Natronomonas pharaonis DSM 2160: one gene and its partner. The protein of the gene in region 2 binds, or shares a complex with, the protein of the main gene of each other region. Links are inferred from orthologs where the notes say so. Each region holds a gene or a part of one and is shown on either strand. Other genes may lie near its edges.

Region 1 (2,700 bases), 2.2 Mb from region 2 along the record:
TCTTCGAGGAGGCTGGCTACGAGGTTCGCGGGACACCACTCCACGAGCGGGACCGCTACTGTGGCTCGGAGATTCGCCGTCGAATGGTCGCCGGTGACCGGTGGCGACCCCTCGTCCCTGACCCGGTTGCTGCCGCTGTCGACGATATCGGCGGCGTTGCGCGCCTGCAGAAGATAACCGACGACGACACCTAACTCGCTGCGGTGCGTCCCGACCACAGCAGCCAACGGCTCCAGCGCTACGCGTCGTCTTTCGGCGTTCCGTCGAAGTGGTAGTCTGCGGAATTGTCCTTCGGTTCGTATCCGAGTACGTCTTTTGCCCGCTCCAGCGAGTAGTACTTGCGGTCGTTGTCGGAGATACCGTAGACGATTTCGAAGTCGTAGTCGGCCTGCAGCGCCCGGTCGTGGAGGTGCGCACAGTCGCGGTAGGAGAGCCACATGGCCTGTCCGCGCTCGTACTCCTTCGGTGGATGCCCCTTGGTGAGGTTTCCGATGCGGATGTTGCAGACATCGATACCGTACTCGTCGTGGTAGTAACGGCCGATAACCTCGCCGGTCGCCTTCGAGATGCCGTAGTGATTGCCCGGCCGCGGGAACTCGGTGCCGTCGAGCCGGAAGTCGTCATCGGTGCGGTAGAGCTCCGGCTTCCGGTCCGTCTCGAAGTGACCGACCGCGTGGTTCGAGGAGGCGAAGACGAACTTCTCGACGCCGGCCTCGATGGCCGCATCGTAGAGCACCTTCGTCCCGTGGATGTTGTTCTCCAGCACGGAGTCCCACGGTGCGTCACGCCGGGGGTCGCCGGCGAGGTGGACGACTGCCCCGACATCTTCACAGGCCTCGGCGACGAGTTCCTCGTCGCTTACGTCCCCGACAAGGTATGGATGGTCCGGGTCGAACGGCGGTGGGTTGTGAAACAGATACCGCCAGTCGTACTCGTCGGCCAATCCTTCTCTGATGGCCGTTCCGACCGACCCCTTGGCTCCCGTGAGCAGCACGGTCTCGTCCATTTGTGTCGAGACAGGCGGCAAGCCGGTAAGAAACGTGCGGTTCGGAGCAGCCGCGATTGTGGCTGCGGGTCTGTGCGTTAGTGGCCGCTCCAGCTCCGTCGGCGAGGGAATGAGTCGAGCGAAGCGAGACGAATGGACTCGCGGCGCAAAATAGTGGACTCGCCGGGATTTGAACCCGGGGCCTCTTCCTTGCGAAGGAAGCGATCTGCCGCTGATCTACGAGCCCGCATCAATCGGTTATCGATTCGGTCGTTTGAACCTTCTGATTCGCAGCGTTACGGAAAGCGACCGGGAGCGGTCGCGCGTGAGTGCTGCGGCGGACACGACCCGCGCGGCGCGTTAGTCCTCGAGGACGATCTCGATTGAGACGTCGTTCGGGACCTGAATCCGCATCAGCTGGCGGAGCGCGCGTTCGTCGGCGTCGATGTCGATGAGCCGCTTGTGGACGCGCATCTCCCAGTGTTCCCACGTCGCGGTCCCCTCACCGTCGGGGGACTTGCGGGCGGGAATCTCCAGCGTCTTCGTCGGGAGCGGAACCGGGCCGGAAAGCGTCACGCCGGTCTTGTCGGCGATCTCTCGGACATCGTCGCAGATGTCATCGAGGTCTTCCGGGGCCGTGCCCGCGAGGCGAACGCGTGCCTGCTGCATGCGTTATCGCTCGTTGACGCTGAGGACCTTGCCGGCCGCGACGGTCTGACCCATGTCGCGGATGGCGAAGCTGCCCAGCTCGGGGATCTCGTTCGAGGACTCGATGCTGAGCGGCTTCTGGGGTCGAACCGTCACGACAGCGGCGTCGCCGGACTGGATGAAGTCCGGGTTCTCCTCTGCGACCTCGCCGGACGACGGGTCGATCTTCTTGTCGATGGATTCGATGGTACAGGCGACCTGTGCCGTGTGGGCGTGGAAGACAGGCGTGTAGCCGGCCGTGATGACCGACGGGTGCTGCATGACGACGACCTGTGCCTGGAAGGTCTCGGCGACCGACGGCGGGTCGTCGGCGGGACCACAGACGTCACCACGTCGGATGTCGTCCTTGCCGACGCCGCGGACGTTGAAACCGACGTTGTCGCCGGGTTCGGCCTTCGGGACCTCTTCGTGGTGCATCTCGACGGTCTTGACCTCACCGGAGACGTCCGACGGCTGGAACGAGACGTTGTCGCCGGTGTTGAGGATGCCGGTCTCGACACGTCCGACGGGGACGGTACCGATACCGGAGATGGTGTAGACGTCCTGAATCGGCAGTCGCAGCGGCGCGTCCGTCGGCGGCTGCGGCTCCGGCAGGTCGTTGAGTGCCTCAAGCAGCGAGGGACCGTCGTACCACGACGTGTTCTCGGAGGCTTCGGAGACGTTGTCGCCTTCGAACGCCGAGGTCGGGATGAACTTGGCGTCCTCGGTGTTGAAGCGAACCTGCTCGAGGAGCTGGTTGACTTCGTCGACGACAGCCTTGTACTTGTTCTCGTCGTAGTCGACGAGGTCCATCTTGTTGACCGCGATGATGAGTTCGTCGATACCCAGCGTTCGGGCCAGGAAGACGTGCTCTTGGGTCTGCGGCTGGACACCGTCGTCAGCAGCGACGACGAGCACCGCGTTGTCGGCCTGGCTCGCGCCAGTAATCATGTTCTTGACGAAGTCGCGGTGGCCCGGACAGTCGACGATGGTGAAGTAGTACTCGTCGGTGTCGAACTCCTGGTGGG
Region 2 (8,154 bases):
GGCCGCTGTTTGTCCGTCGTGTGCGGTTTCGAGGAGGTCCTGCAGAAGGCTAACAATCTCTTGGCCGTCGTACTGCTCCAGTTCCTCATCCGGAACGATGGTTTCGTCTTCGATTTCCTCGTAGCGTTCCCGGATGTCGGATTCACAGTTGTCGAGCGTCGTCTCAGTTTCGTCAGCCAGCCGGTCGAATCTGGATGCGTCGAACGTCTCCGGGGACTGCAGCCACTCCTCCAGTGCGGTTCCGACCGAGTCGACGCGAACCGAGACCTCTTCGGTGCAGTGCTGGACCATCTCCCAGTCCTCGCTATCGATATCAATACAGCCCGCAGTGACGATACCGGCACCCCCGAAAGCGCCAGCGACGAAGGACCGTCGGTTCATTACCCCGTTGCTATTTTATCCGAAATCATAAGCGTACCGACGAATGTGGCTAGCCGAATCGGCTCCTGTATCGGCCGCCCTCAGCAGATGACCCGCTCGACGTCCAGCGCTGTCGCTCGCCGGACGACCGCGTCAACGGGGTCAGCAACGCCCGAGAGGTTATCGGAATCGCCATCAAGCACCAGCAACGCGGCCCGCCGCCCCGGTTCGATGACCCCACAGTCAAGACCGACGGCCTCGGCACCCGCGGTCGTAGCCATCCGGAGCACTGTCTGTGAGGGGAGCTCAAACGTCTTCGCAGTGTATGCCATCTCGCGGAACATCGACGGCGGATTCAACATCACGTTGTCCGTCCCGAGCGCGACGTCAGTGTACTCAAGCAGGGTTTCGATGGGCGGCCGGCCGACCCCGAGCACGCGGTTTGCACGCGGACAGACCGCGATTGGCGTTTCTTGGTCGGCGACGCGTTCGAGATGCTCGGCCTCCGCATGGACCATATGCACCAGCAGGTCCGGCTCCAAGTCCAGCGCCGGATGAATGTCGGTCGCGTCGGGCTCTCCGGCGTGGATGGCAAACGGGACACCACGCGCTGCGGCGGCGGCCCGTTGGCTGGTAAAGTCGTCGTCGTTCGCGCCGCTGGCACCGAACCCGTCGGCCACGTCCAGCACCGCGGCGTCGTCGCTCCCGAAGATGAACGCCTCGATGTCGAGGCCCTCGGCCGCTTCGCGTAGGGTTTTGGCCCCCTCGATGCCGAACTCGCGGAAATCGAGAAACGCCGCGGTGCCGGTCTGCTGCATGAAGCGGAGCGTGCGATACATTGCATCGACTGCCGTCTCGCGGTCGGCCGCCTGCAGCCGCTGGTGTTTCAGGCTGTCTGGAGGGGCCACTGCCGCTTCGAGGCCGAGGTCGACGGCCGCCTCCTTGGCGACGGAGTCACCGACGTGGCTGTGGGCGTTCACGAACGCCGGCAGGATGATGCGGCTCGCATCGCCGTCGTGGTCATCAATGCGTTCGACCGCGGTAATGTGGCCCTCCTCAATGACGACCCGGCCGTACATCGGGTCGAACGACCGCCCGGCGAGGACCGTCCCCTCTAGTGTCTCCATAGATGGAAGACGTGAAGCGGAGGCATATGAGTTGTTGGAATATGGTTTCTTTATTTACGGAATTGCGTGGTTTTTGGTCGTCAATCGGATGTTTCACAACTGCTCTTTGAGGTAGATGCCAAGGTAGCCACCGAGAGCGGCCAGCCCGACCGTGTAGACGGCCGAAAAGCCGAGCAGCAGCGGCCACAGCGACACTGGCAGTCCCGGCCCACCGAGGAGAAACGGGAAAAAGAACAGACCGCCAACGAGCGTAAAGAACGCAACCGGGAGAAACATGAAGCCCCCGGCCAGCGCTCCGGCCTTGGCACCGTCGGTCCGGGTGCCGCCGTCGAGATAGGCGGTTGTCGCGCCGCCGAGTAGCGTCGACAGCGGGATGAAGTACAGCACGACGCCGACGACAGCGCCGATAACAGCATTGAGTACCGTGCTGCTGCCATCGTCGCGCGGTGTGTCTCGTTGTCGGGCATCGTCGTGTCGACTGTGGTCGCGGGAGAGGGTATCGTCCGAGCGGAGGGAGTCGTCAGGGACCATACTTGGGGGCGGACGCGGCCGAGAGAAAAACCCGTCGGCGCGGCGCAGAACGGCCAGCCGCATAGTCGAGATGGAGCCGCTATTCGTCGTCGTAGCGCGGCGTCTGCAGCCGCCGAGCCACGAGAGCGAACGCGCCAAGACAGACGAGATACAGCTGCCAGCCGCCGACTGCGATGGGGAACCGGCGGTCGACCGGCCCGTCTTCGAGTGCGGAGGAGGGCTGTGCCGGGTTGCCGACGTGGGTGTCGGCAGTCGTGCCGGTCCGGCCGGCGTCGACGGCCGCGCCGGTCTCGTCGCCGAACTCGATGTCAACGAACGTCTGGACGACCCCGTCGCTGGCCGAGAGATACAGCTCGCCGTCGAGCGCGTAGAACGTGTCTCGAAGCGGCCAAAAGAAGTTGATGCCGGAGAGGTGGCTCCAATCGAGGGCGATGTGAGCGACCGTGTGAGCAACGAGGGCGACCCACGCGACTCGGATGCCGTAATCGCCGAACCGGTCGCGAAGCCACGAGCCATCGCGAACCGTCTCCCAGTAGAGGACAGCGGCTGCGGTGACCGAAAGCATCATGGTATGCAGGACGGTCCGATGAGCGCCGTCCATCACCCAGCCGAGGGCGGTATCGAGTTCGGGAAACAGGATGACAAGCAAGACGACAAGGAGCGCTCGCCGGTCATAGAACCGTCCGAGAAGTCCGACCGCAAGCAGGAACGCGACGGCTGCGTGGACGACTGTCGACGGCATTATCGGCCACCCCCTGCGGCGCGGTCGATGCGCTCGACGCGGGACTTTGCGACGGCCGCCACGACAGCGCCCCCGACAAGGACGGCCTGCCAGCCAGATTCGACGAGATAGAGCCGGCGGTCGTCATCGCCGGGAGCGACCCACGAGCGAACGTGATGTGTGTCGGTCGTTCCCGGCGATGCAAGGCCGAAAGCACCGCTTCCGAACTCAACGTAGGTCTGGACAAGCCCCTCCTGTGTCGAGATGACAAGCCGGCCGACGACAGCGAAATAGCGGTCCGAGAGCGGATACAGCACGGCAGCCCCCGCGGGGCTGAAGAGTTCGGGGGCGATGCCGGCGACCGCATACGCCGCTGTCGCAACCCACGCAACCCGAACGCCGTACCAGCCGTACCACGAACGAAGCCACGATGTCTCGCGGAGCCGAGTGTCGTAGGACAACAGCACCGCCGCCGCGAGCGGAATGAAAAGGGAGTGAAAGACGGCGTTTGTCGTCCCGATGGCGACGAGTTCGAGGGCAGCGTCGGCGTCGGGAGCAGCGGCAGCAGCCGCAACGACGGTCAGCGACCTGCGGTCGAAGGCCGCACCGAGCAGGGCGACGCCGACGAGAACGCCGAGTGCGATATTGACAAGCGTCGGCGGCATCGAACACCGCTGAGTGCTGCGAGCGCATAATCGTTCCGCCGGAGGCGGAAGCGACCGTTTATATTCGTGGCTGGCGTCGCCTCGGATATGCGTGAGCCGCGTGCGGAACTCGCCGAGCGAATCGCCGGCGAGGTGACGCTGTCGGACGACCCGGGAGCGACGCTCCGGAAATGGCGCGAGGAGTTCGATGTCGCCCAGACGACGCTGGCGGATGAACTCGATGTTTCTGCGTCGGTCGTCTCGGACTACGAGAGCGGCCGACGGGGCAATCCCGGTATACAGATCGTCCAACGCGTCGTTGAGGGGTTGTTGACGGTCGACGAGCGCCGCGGCGGCGACCGGGTTCGCCAGCACGCCCGGGTGCTGTCTGCGGGCTTCGACAGCGATGTTGTCTACGACCTCCGGGAGTATCCGGCGACAGTTCCGATACCGCGGTTCCACGAGGCCATCGGCGCCGAACCGGTCACAGAGGGGCAAGCCGAGACGGTCGCGGGCCACACCGTTATCAACAGCGTCGAGGCAATCAAGCGACTCTCCAGCGAGGAGTTCTACCGGCTCTACGGTCAGTCAACCAACCGGGCGCTGGTTTTCACTGACGTGACTCGCGGCGAATCACCGCTGGTCGCGCTACGCGTCGTCACGCCGACGCCGTCGGCAGTCATCCTCCACGGACTCGACGCCGACGACCTCTGGGAGCACGCGCCAGCACTCGCCCGAGCGGACGGGGTCTCGCTTGCGACGACGACGATGCCGCTGGAGGCGTTGCTCGAAGAACTGCGGTCGTTCCCGTAGCTGTCCGACGCGTACGGGCGATAGAAGGGGTGTTACGACGACTACTCGTCGACGAGGACAGCGTTTACCTGCCCGTCCTGACCGGGGCGGGAGGTAACGCGGGCGCGACCCATGTCGGTTTCGATGATAGCGCCCTTGGTGATGATGTTCCGCCGGACGTAGTTGGGGTTCGAGGGGTTCTCCGCGACGTCCTCGATGGTCGCGGGCTCGACGCCGTCGTCGGTCGCGACGCTGGCGGTGTTTTTGGCGACGGCGCGGACCTTGGCGTTGCCACCGTGGGTTTCGACGACCTTCAGTTTCTGATCGCCGACCTGCGTTTCGGTCGGAGCCGAGCCGAGTTCGTGCTTGCGCTTTTTGCGAACGGCGCGCCGACGGCCGCCGGTTCGCTTCTTGGTAGAGCGGGCGTGGTTCATACAAGCCACGTGTCCGGGCGCGTACTTCAATGCCTCGGGTTGGAGCCGTCACAGCGCATCCCCTCGCGGTGAAGTCTCGCCACGCGTCCCGAACGGCTAAACCGGCGGCGGCCGACTGCCAGTGTATGACGCTGAACGAACTTCCGGAGCTGTCGCCAGCCGACGGCGAGGTCGAGACCGCCGAACTCGTCGTTGAGGACGACGTCCTCGTGAAGCTGTTTGCACTCGGCCCCGGCGGAGCCTTCGACCCCCACGTCCACGACGACTGCGAGAACGTGTTTCACCTGCTCGACGGCGAGGTCATCGTCACACAGGACGACACCGAAGAACACATCGAAGCACCAGCGGTCGTGCACAATCCCCGCGGCATCGAACACGGGGCACGGAACGACGGCGACGAGCCGGCGCTGTTGACAGCGAGCCTGTGTCCGCTTCCCTGATAAGTCGATGTCGAGCATGAACAGTCACTCTCTCACTCGGAGCACGGAACGGCAGAACCCCCGACAGCGACGCGAGGCGGGGCGACGGCCGTCACAGGGCGGACACACTGGCCGCCAGCGAAAGCGCCCCCAGTTGAGCCAGTCAAGCGGGGTGGACCGATGCTAAACCCCGTCCGCGTTGACGCCATCATCGACCTCACCTATGGCGCGTTGATTGCGCTGTCGGTTGTCCTGATTGCGACGTTCGAGCCGGCGGCTGTCGGTGTCGCGTTCGGAATCGGTGTGTTCGCATCGTACGTCGTTCACGTCGTCTGGAAGATGGCCCGGTTCGACCCGAGCTGGATGACCCAGGCCGTCGAAGAATCCGTCAGCGAAACGGTCGGAAAGCAGGTCGAAGAGGTCCAAGACCAGGTGGAAAAACAGGTCGGCGACGTCCAAGACCAGGTGGAGGAAACCGTCAGTGAGACCGTCGAAAAACAAGTCGAAGAGACAGTTGGCGAGACCGTCGAAAAACAAGTCGAGGAAGCGCAGGCGCAGGTACAGGAGACGGTCGAAGAGACGGTCGAAGAGACGGTCGAAGAAACGGTTGGCGAGACCGTCGAGGAGGTCCAAGAACAGGTTGAAGCTGTCGACGAGCGGGTCGACCGACGGCCTCGGGAAGAAGACATCGAAGAAATCGTCGAAGAGTCAGTCGACGAGGAAACCGAACAGTCCTGACATCCTCGCCGTAGCCGTTACGCTACTTATTTTACGCACATCGGTATAATATCGTCCAATGGTCGAAGCCCTTCTGGTAGTCGGGGTTATCGCGTCTCTCTTCGTCGGATTCAATATCGGTGGTTCGTCGACTGGAATCGCTTGGGGGCCACCCGTCGGCGCGGGTATCATCAAGAAGACGACTGCGGCGGGGCTCATGACGGTGTTCGTCTTTCTCGGCGGTTGGACGGTCGGCCGCAACGTGATGGACACACTGAGCGGACAGATTATCACGATCGAACTCACGCTCTCGGCGGGCGTTGCGATTCTCTTTTTCATCGGGCTGGGCATCCTCGCCGCCAATATCTTCGGCGTTCCCGTTCCGACGTCGATGACGACAGTCGGCGCGATTGCCGGGCTCGGGCTGGCGACTGGGACGCTTAATTACCCGGTAATCGCGGGGATTATTTCGTGGTGGGTCGTGACGCCGGTCATCGGGTTCTGGATCGGCGGCATTATCGGACGCTACATCTATCCCGAAGTCAATCGACGGGTGCAGATCAAGAAGTCGGAGGGACCGCTACTGACCCTCGACCGTGATGCGGCGGTTCCGAAGCCGACGTTTGGCCCGAACACGACGTGGACGGAACTCATCAGCACGTCAGCCGTACTTGTCATCGGCTGTTATATGGCTTTCAGCGCCGGGGCAAGCAACGTCCCGAACGCTGCTGCACCGCTGGTCGGTGGTGCAAGCGGACTTCCCGACGATACCGCAATCATCCTTGCCACAATCGCCATCGGAGTTGGCGGGTTCACAATCGCTCGGCGAACGATGGAGTCGGTCGGCGGTGAACTGAGCGACATTCCGTTGCTCGCGGCTCTTTTCGTGATGGTCACCGCATCGACGATTACGACGGTGCTCTCGTGGTTCGGCATCCCCATCAGCCTCGTGATGTCGACGGTGATGACGATTGTCGGTATCGGGTGGGGCCGTGCGACCCGGCCGGTTACTGTCAGCGACGCCGTCAGACGGGACACGGGAGACGCTGAAATCGTTCCGGGAGCAATTACGGCGAAAGGAATGGAGGGCAAAGCCGCATCCCCGATCGGTGAAGCAGAGCCTGACGAAGTGCTCGATGCGGGGGACCTGTTCAACCCCCGGGCCGTTATCAAATACATCTCGATGTGGATTATCGGGCCGTCGATATCGACGCTGCTTGCCTATGGGTTCTTTCGCATTCTCCCGGGCGTTGCCTGAGAAATAACCCAGGTTACGAACAACCGACCAGAAAGCAGCTTGATTATCGAGTGTTTTACAACCTGTTTGCGAATCAGGCAAACAAGTTTTATCTGCTATCGGTCTGAGATGTAGCTGTCGACAATGTACGATGAGATTCTCTTTCCGACCGACGGCAGCGACGCTGCCGAAGCGGCGCTGGCCCACGCTATCAGCATGGCCGACGCATACGACGCACAGCTCCACGTCCTGTATGTCGTCGATACAACCTACGCCGGCGTCGGGGCAGCCGGGAACACGAACGTTAACTCCCTCCGTGAGGAGGGCGAGTCGGTGCTGTCGTCGACAGCCGACCGAATCAAGGACGCCGGCCGCCCGGTTGAGACGGTGCTGAAGGAAGGCCATCCGTACGACGAGATACTCGCCTACAGCGAGGCGGGTATCGACGTCATCGTAATGGGGACCCGCGGCCGCAGCGGCGTCGACCGATATCTATTGGGCAGCGTCACCGAAAAAGTCGTCAGGACCGCCGAACCACCCGTTTTTACCGTTCGACCGGAGGAAAAGCCAGAGTAGTCCGGTCTCGTATCAATCGTCGGCCGGCGCGCCGGACCGCGCCGGAGGCTCCGAGAGCAGCCAGCCGCCGGTCGTTGCCTCCTCGGCGACGTGGGGCTGGAACACCCACGCCGAGAGCACCAAAATCGGCACCATCGTCACGCCGACAACGGCAAAGCCCCAGTGGAGGCTCGGAAGGAAGTACGCTGAGAAGACGAGCGGGTATATCGACCCGCCAACGGAGCCGATACCACCGACGATACCGGCGACGCTACCGGAGTCGTCGGGAAACATCGCCGGCACCTGCGCGAAGGTGACATCCTCCGCGCCGTTCACGGCGCGGCTTCCCTGCATGGGAATGCCGGCTAACTACCGGCAGTGGGTTCCGACCCGACCTCTCCGAGCGTCATCTGCCGTGGTTGGCTCTGTTCGGTGGGGGTCGCGGCGCTGTCACAGGCGCTCCCATCCCGTGAGATGTCATCGCCCGCCGGTTTCAGAGGCAGGCTCTCACCCCACGGGTCGTGGCGGTCAGCGATGTTGACCGCCGCGTTGATGTCTGCGTGGTACTCCGATACCCAACACTCGTCGTTCTGACACCGGAACTCATCGCCGTCCCG

The links. Proteins that work in one complex are often made in the same cells at the same time.
Region 1: NP_RS11820 (region 2) and rpsJ share a complex: the UniProt entries of both Methanocaldococcus jannaschii proteins name them as parts of the 30S ribosomal subunit. The link is inferred for Natronomonas pharaonis DSM 2160 from one-to-one orthologs.

What each region holds. Positions count from the first base shown.
Region 1 is NC_007426.1:155,920-158,619, reverse strand. It holds rpsJ (30S ribosomal protein S10), read right to left. Parts: upstream 1,655-2,700; coding sequence 1,346-1,654; downstream 1-1,345. Other genes in the region: tuf (translation elongation factor EF-1 subunit alpha), read right to left, coding at 1,658-2,700; azf (NAD-dependent glucose-6-phosphate dehydrogenase Azf), read right to left, coding at 239-1,006; NP_RS00785 (nicotinamide-nucleotide adenylyltransferase), read left to right, coding at 1-194. UniProt on the Methanocaldococcus jannaschii protein: Involved in the binding of tRNA to the ribosomes.
Region 2 is NC_007426.1:2,341,302-2,349,455, forward strand. Bases 2,924-5,724 are described here. They hold NP_RS11820 (30S ribosomal protein S8e), read right to left. Parts: upstream 4,610-5,724; coding sequence 4,238-4,609; downstream 2,924-4,237. Other genes in these bases: NP_RS11810 (hypothetical protein), read right to left, coding at 2,924-3,404; NP_RS11815 (helix-turn-helix domain-containing protein), read left to right, coding at 3,492-4,196; NP_RS11825 (cupin domain-containing protein), read left to right, coding at 4,735-5,049; NP_RS11830 (hypothetical protein), read left to right, coding at 5,209-5,724. In the rest of the region: NP_RS11790 (hypothetical protein), read right to left, coding at 1-381; NP_RS11795 (amidohydrolase family protein), read right to left, coding at 462-1,487; NP_RS11800 (DUF5518 domain-containing protein), read right to left, coding at 1,581-2,018; NP_RS11805 (metal-dependent hydrolase), read right to left, coding at 2,098-2,760; more of NP_RS11810, read right to left, coding at 2,760-2,923; more of NP_RS11830, read left to right, coding at 5,725-5,766; NP_RS11835 (inorganic phosphate transporter), read left to right, coding at 5,825-7,003; NP_RS11840 (universal stress protein), read left to right, coding at 7,127-7,558; NP_RS11850 (RNA-guided endonuclease TnpB family protein), read right to left, coding at 7,903-8,154.